Chelatococcus sp. YT9: one gene and its partner. The protein of the gene in region 2 interacts with the protein of the main gene of each other region in a pairwise test. Links are inferred from orthologs where the notes say so. Each region holds a gene or a part of one and is shown on either strand. Other genes may lie near its edges. The genes, in order: KIO76_RS06230 and dsbD.

Region 1 (3,079 bases), on a different replicon or contig from region 2:
TCTGACACGAGGAATGCGACCTGGTGGAGCTTCGTCGCCTGCTCGAGGCGGCAGGCAACGTTCACCGCATCGCCCAGCACCGTGAAGTCCAGGCGCATGTCGTTGCCGATGGCGCCGATGAACGCCTCTCCGCTATGCACGCCGATGCCGATGCGGATGGGATCGAACCCATTCCGGCCGCGTTCCAGGTTCCATTTGTCCATGCGGTCCAGAATGGCCCGCCCGCAGGCGAGCGCCCGCGCCGCGTCGTCCTCGCCGGGTTCCGGCATGCCGAAGACAAGGAAGGCGCCATCGCCGATGAACTTGTCGATGACGCCGCCATGCGCGGCCGCCGCAGCCATGACATGCTCACGAAACGTGCCGATCAGCTCCACCACCGCTGAGGGTGACAGGCTTTCCTCCATGGCGGTCGAGCCGCGGATGTCGACAAACATCAACGTCACAACGCTTCGGCGGCCGGCCTTAAGTTCGCTGATGCGCCCTTCGGCGAGCACCGGCGCGAGCTCCGCCGGCAAATAGCGGCCGAGATTGAGGCGGATCGTTGTTTCTTCCACCGCGCGCACCAGAAGCTTGCGGCCGCGCGCGGACGCAAGGATGAGAATGCCGCCAGTGAGAAGCAGAATGACAACGCGCGCGAAATTTGGCTGCCAGCCGAATTGGTCCTGGACCATGAGCTCAGGGGGGCGCGGGAACGTTACTTGCGCAGGCGCGGCGAAAATTCCCACAGCGATCAGCGATAGGACGAGCAGGACCGTCGTGTAGATCTGGACGCTCGGCCGCAGGCGCAATGCATTGCTCGCGAACACCAGCGGTAGGGCCGCAATGATCGGAAACGACAGGATATATTGGCCAGTCAGCCCGGTGACCCAGACGTTGAGCCAGATGTTGAAGGCAACGATGAACATGTCGATCGTTGCCGTGACAAAGCTCATCCACCAGCGCCAGAGACGGATGCGCACCAGCACGTAGCTCAAAAGGCCCGACAGGAACAACGTCAGCACAGTGAGCTGGGCATAGAAAACCTGGCGCTCGCCGATTGGCGAGAAATCGCTCTTGCGGTCGACAAACGCGATCGCGGCGAGAAGGACAATTCCCGTGATCATACGCACAAGGCTGGCCGTCCGCTCTGCGCTGAGTTCCGCGCTGAGCAGCAGGACGTCACTTTCCTTGGGAAGCTTGGGGGAACGCGCGATCATGGATGGCTGTGGTCCGGGGAGGGAACCTGCTGGTGCTGATGACCGCTCGTGAGGACCGGTCAGACGGATGGGAACGAATCGTCAGGGCGAAGCGGCCTTGTCGATCGCTGCCTTGATACTTGTTTGCAGCGCCTCGGGGGTTAACGGCCCGATATGTTTATGTTGAATCCGGCCGTCGCGGCTAACGATAAAGGTTTCAGGCACGCCATACACGCCCCAGTCGATGGAGGCGCGGCCAGCTGCATCCACGCCGACTGCCGTGAACGGATTGCCAAGCGCGCCGAGAAAACGCCGGGCATTCTCAGAATTGTCCTTGTAGTTGATGCCGACGACTTTGACGCGCGGATCCTGCGCCAGGCTCATCAGGAGCGGATGTTCCTCGCGACATGGTGCGCACCAGGAAGCCCAGATATTCACCACCGTCACCTGATTCGGGCCCGCCGCCAACAAGCTCTCATTGGTCAGCCCCGGGACAGGCTGGCCATCACGCACGAGCCCCTCGAGCGGCGGCAAGGAAAACGCCGGAACCGGACGGCCTATGAGCGCTGACGGGATGCGCGCCGGATCGCCGGCAAACAATCGCACCATGAACAGCACAGCCAGCGCCAGGAAAATGACAAGTGGCACCGCAAGCAGGATCCGACGCCGCCGCAGGGACCCGTCTTCAGGAGCGATCGCTCCGTCCGTTGTTGTGGGATCGCGCAGCACCACCCTCTTTGTCCTCGCCTGTATCCTGGTCCGCGGCACCCCGTGCCGATGATATGGTCCCGGCGGCGCCACCATTATCGCCGGCATGTCGCATGGCACTTGCACCCGGAGCGTGGCCGGACGATGGCATTCTGTTACGAGCCACCCCGCGCGCAGCCAAGGCGCCGAGTGCCCTGTTCCGCATCCGGCTGTCCAGGACGGCACGCGCCACGAGGCCCAACACGATCAGTGCAGCCGCCCCATAGGCAGCCAGCACGAAGCCGATATGTGGTGCACCGAGCGCAATCATTACCCGAGCCTCACGCCGGTCCGGCACCGGCGGACCCGGCGCCCAGCGGAAGGCGGCGCTCGGCCGAGGGATCAGCGGCCTTCAAGGTCAGGCTGCGAACCCGCCGCGCCAGAATCTCGCTGCGCATGCCGGACATGTGCAGCGTCAGGGCCAGCAGCGTGAGCCCGATCGCCATCACGAACAACGGCCACAGCATGCTGGCATCGATCGTGGCGCCATCCATGCGGATGACGGAAGCCGGCTGGTGCAGGGTGTTCCACCAATCCACCGAGAACTTGACGATGGGAATATTGACGAAGCCAACCAAGGTGAGAATGGCAACGGCACGCGCCGCCTGTCCGGGATCTTCGATGGCACGCCAGAGCGCGAGAATGCCGAGATAGATGAGGAAAAGGACGAGCACTGAGGTGAGGCGCGCATCCCATACCCACCAGGTACCCCACATGGGCTTGCCCCAGAGAGAGCCTGTGATGAGGCACAGCAACGTGAAGGCGGCCCCGATAGGCGCCGCCGCCTTCTGCGAGACATCCGCCAGCGGATGGCGCCACACCAGCGTTCCGAGCGCCGATGCGCTCATGATCGTGTAGAGCGCAAGCGCAAGCCAGGCAGCTGGTACGTGGATATACATGATGCGGACCGTCTCGCCCTGCTGATAGTCGGCCGGCGATGAAAACAGCGCGAGATAGAGCCCAGCGACGGTTACAAGCGCGCTCAAACCCGCCATCCAAGGCAGGATGCGGGCCGACAAGGCCATGAAGCGCGTGGGATTGGCGAGCCCCCATAGAAGGCTGGTCGGCATGGTGCTCCTCCGCATCATCGTGATGTAGCGGCCGACGGTGCCGCCCGCAACGGTCTCCTGCTATCCGCCGCCGCGTAACGCTGCCGC
Region 2 (3,280 bases):
GACGATCGTCGCCTATCTCGACTACAACTGTCCCTATTGCAAGAAAACCGCGCCGATCCTCGATCGCATCGTCAAGGAAGACGGGCGGATCCGGCTCGTCTACAAGGACTGGCCGGTTATCCGGCCGACGTCGATCGACGGCGCGACCTTGGCCATCGCCGCAAATTTCCAGGGCAAATATGAGGCCGCCCATCACGCGCTCATGAGTATCCCCGGGAGCAATGTCTCCAGGGACGCCATGAGCAAGGCCCTGCAAGCCGCAGGCATCGACATGTCCCGGCTCGATGCCGACATGGCTGCCCGCGCCGGCGAAATCGATGCGCTGATCAAGCGCAACATGGCGCAGGGCGATGCCCTCGACCTCACCGGCACCCCGACATTCCTCGTTGGGCCCTTCCGCACATCGACGCTCGATGCCCAGGGCTTCAAGCAGGTCATCAAGGATGCCCGCGCCCATCGGGCCGAGCCACGTTAGCCAAGCCAAACAGGCGCGCTGATGCGCCTCCCTGCCGCCCGGGCCTTGGGGCTTAAGCCTGCCTTAAGCTGCGCGGCCGATCGCTCGCCTCCCTTGTCCGTGCTGCCCGCCATAGGAACCCGCTTGTGATCGCAAGAGCCCTCTTGTCCGTTCTCGTTGCCGCCCTGGCGCTGGCCCATGCCATGATGGCTCCGGCATCGGCGCAGAACGGCCCGGTAGGAGCCCGCCCGCTCCCGGCCGACCAGGCCTTCCGGCTGTCGGCGTCCCGCGAAGCCGATGGCGGGCTGCGCCTCACCTGGTCGATCGCCAAGGGCTACTATCTCTATCGCGACCAATTCGACTTCAAGACGGGCGATACGGAGCTGCAGCCGCAGGCGATTCTCGGCGAGAGCCAATCCAAGGAAGACCCGACTTTCGGCGTCACTGACATCTTCGAGACGAGGGTCGCCATCCTGTTGCGGCCGCCAGCCGCGACAGCCCCGGATGCCATTGCGGTGACATACCAGGGTTGCCAGGACGGCGGCATCTGCTATCCGCCTGCGACCCGCAACATCGATCCGGCGACACTTGCGATCAGCGGCCCGGCGCGGCCGGCGGCCACGAGCACCGCTGACGCGACACCGCTTGCAAACACCGCCCCCTTGGCAGGTGCGTGGACCGCCCCCGCGGCATCGCGCGCAGCAGCGCGGAGTGGCATTTCCCTCTCCGGCGACACCAGTGGCATGGTCGCCTCTCTCCTTGGCGACGGCGGCGCCCTCATGGTGCTGGCGAGTTTCCTCCTGTTCGGGATGGCACTCGCCTTCACGCCCTGCGTCTTCCCGATGTATCCGATCCTCGCCGGGGCCATCGCCCGGCAGGACGAGGCGGCGACATGGCGGCAGGGACTATCCCTGTCGGCTGTCTATGTCGTCGCGATGGCGGCGGCCTTCGGCCTCCTGGGGATCGCCGCCGCATGGTCCGGTCAGAACCTGCAGATGGCGCTGCAATCGCCCGTCGCCGTCGGCATCGTCGCGGGGCTTTTCGTCGTCCTCGCGCTCTCGATGTTCGATCTTTTCGCGCTGCAGCTGCCGTCGGCGTGGATCAATGCGCTCAGCCGCGCCGGCACCGGCAAGCGTGGATCGCTTGCCTCGACCGCCGCTCTCGGCTTCACCTCCGCCCTGATCGTCGGTCCCTGCGTCACCGCGCCCCTCGCCGGCGCCCTCATCTATATCGCCCAGAGCGGTGACGTCGTCCTCGGCGCCGCCGCGCTCTTCGCGCTCGGCATCGGTAAAGGCATCCCGCTTATCCTGTTCGGAACGCTCGGCCAGAGCGCCTTGCCGCGCGCCGGGGCATGGATGAACACCGTCCGACAGGCCTTCGGCTTCGTCTTTCTCGCCACCGCCATCTGGATGGCATCCCGGCTTGTTCCGGCCGAGGCGACGCTGGCGCTCTGGGCCCTGCTTGCGCTCGGGCTCGCCGCTTGGCTCGGCGCCTTCGACACGCTCGGCGCCGATGCGAGCGGCCGCCGCCGGGCGGGCAAGACGACCGGCCTCGCGGCCGCGCTCTATGGCATCTTGCTGGCGATCGGCGCCGCGAGCGGTGCGGGCGATCCGCTACGCCCGCTCGACAGGCTCATGACCCAGCGCAATGGGGGCGACACGCCTGAACGCACCGCACTTGCCTTCGACACCGCGGCCCGCCCGGATGAACTACGGGAGCATATGGCGGCGAATGATGGCAAGCCAAGCCTCGTCTATGTCACCGCCGACTGGTGCATCACCTGCGCCGTTATCGATCGCGGCGCGTTGCGCGATCCCGGCATCCGCACGCAACTCGCCCGCTTCAATCTGATCAAGCTAGACGTCACGGACAATACGGCCGCGCAGCAGGACATGATGCAGGCGCTTCAGGTCGTCGGCCCGCCTACGATGATCTTCACCGATCCTGAGGGTCGGGAGGCCGCGGGAACGCGGCTCATCGGGGAGATCACCACAGCCACCCTTCAAGCCGCCGCGGCGAAGGCCGAAACCGCGCGATGACCTCCGCGTCCCGATGCACGCTGCCTAACTTCCCGTCCTCGTAACCCCGATTGACTGATCCCCATGCTACCGCAGATCCCCTTGCTTTGGCTCGCCAGAAGTCCAGCCCTGTCATCGCTTGCCGTGAGCCTCCTGCTTGCCGGCTGCGTCACGACCGCGCCGCAACTGGCGCCCGCGCAACGGCCCGGCATTCCGATGGAGGATGCCGACGCCTACAGTGGCGAGAAATTCCCCGTTCCGCCGCGCGATCCCGCCCGGACCAGGCCAGAGAATGTCCGGCAGCTCGTCGATTATCGCACGCACGAACAGCCCGGCACCCTGGTCGTGGATACGCGGAACCGCTTCGTCTATCTCGTTAAGGAAGGGGGCAAGGCCCTGCGTTACGGCGTCGGCGTCGGACGGGAAGGGCTGGAGTTCAGCGGCTCGGCGGCTGTGGGCGCGAAGCGCGAATGGCCACGATGGACACCCACTCCGAATATGATCCGGCGCGAGCCCGAACGGTATGCGCAATGGGCCAAAGGTATGGAGGGCGGCGCTGACAACCCGCTCGGCGCCCGCGCACTCTACCTTTACAAGGACGGCCGGGACACCCTGTTTCGGATCCACGGCACCAATGAGCCGGAGACAATCGGCCAGGCCGTCTCCTCGGGATGCATCCGCATGATGAATCAGGACGTGATCGACCTCTATCGACGCGTGCCGACCGGGGCGAAGGTGGTGGTGCTCTAGCGCGCGATTGTCGATGGTCCCACGCCGTCGCCAGTCGATGAGGACTGGCTGATGCGGG

What was found.
Region 1: the proteins of dsbD (region 2) and KIO76_RS06230 interact in binary tests that used the Escherichia coli proteins (3 or more experiments, as listed by UniProt). The link is inferred for Chelatococcus sp. YT9 from one-to-one orthologs.

What each region holds. Positions count from the first base shown.
Region 1 is NZ_JAHBRW010000001.1:1,378,525-1,381,603, forward strand. The notes cover bases 51-2,813. They hold KIO76_RS06230 (DsbE family thiol:disulfide interchange protein), read right to left. Parts: upstream 1,824-2,813; coding sequence 1,278-1,823; downstream 51-1,277. Other genes in these bases: KIO76_RS06225 (adenylate/guanylate cyclase domain-containing protein), read right to left, coding at 51-1,196; KIO76_RS06235 (heme exporter protein CcmD), read right to left, coding at 1,861-2,193; KIO76_RS06240 (heme ABC transporter permease), read right to left, coding at 2,204-2,813. In the rest of the region: more of KIO76_RS06225, read right to left, coding at 1-50; more of KIO76_RS06240, read right to left, coding at 2,814-2,992; heme exporter protein CcmB, read right to left, coding at 3,053-3,079. UniProt on the Escherichia coli protein: Involved in disulfide bond formation. Catalyzes a late, reductive step in the assembly of periplasmic c-type cytochromes, probably the reduction of disulfide bonds of the apocytochrome c to allow covalent linkage with the heme.
Region 2 is NZ_JAHBRW010000002.1:565,293-568,572, reverse strand. The notes cover bases 83-3,046. They hold dsbD (protein-disulfide reductase DsbD), read left to right. Parts: upstream 83-600; coding sequence 601-2,493; downstream 2,494-3,046. Other genes in these bases: KIO76_RS22665 (L,D-transpeptidase), read left to right, coding at 2,557-3,046; KIO76_RS22675 (DsbA family protein), read left to right, coding at 83-475. Also shown: more of KIO76_RS22675, read left to right, coding at 1-82; more of KIO76_RS22665, read left to right, coding at 3,047-3,222. UniProt on the Escherichia coli protein: Required to facilitate the formation of correct disulfide bonds in some periplasmic proteins and for the assembly of the periplasmic c-type cytochromes.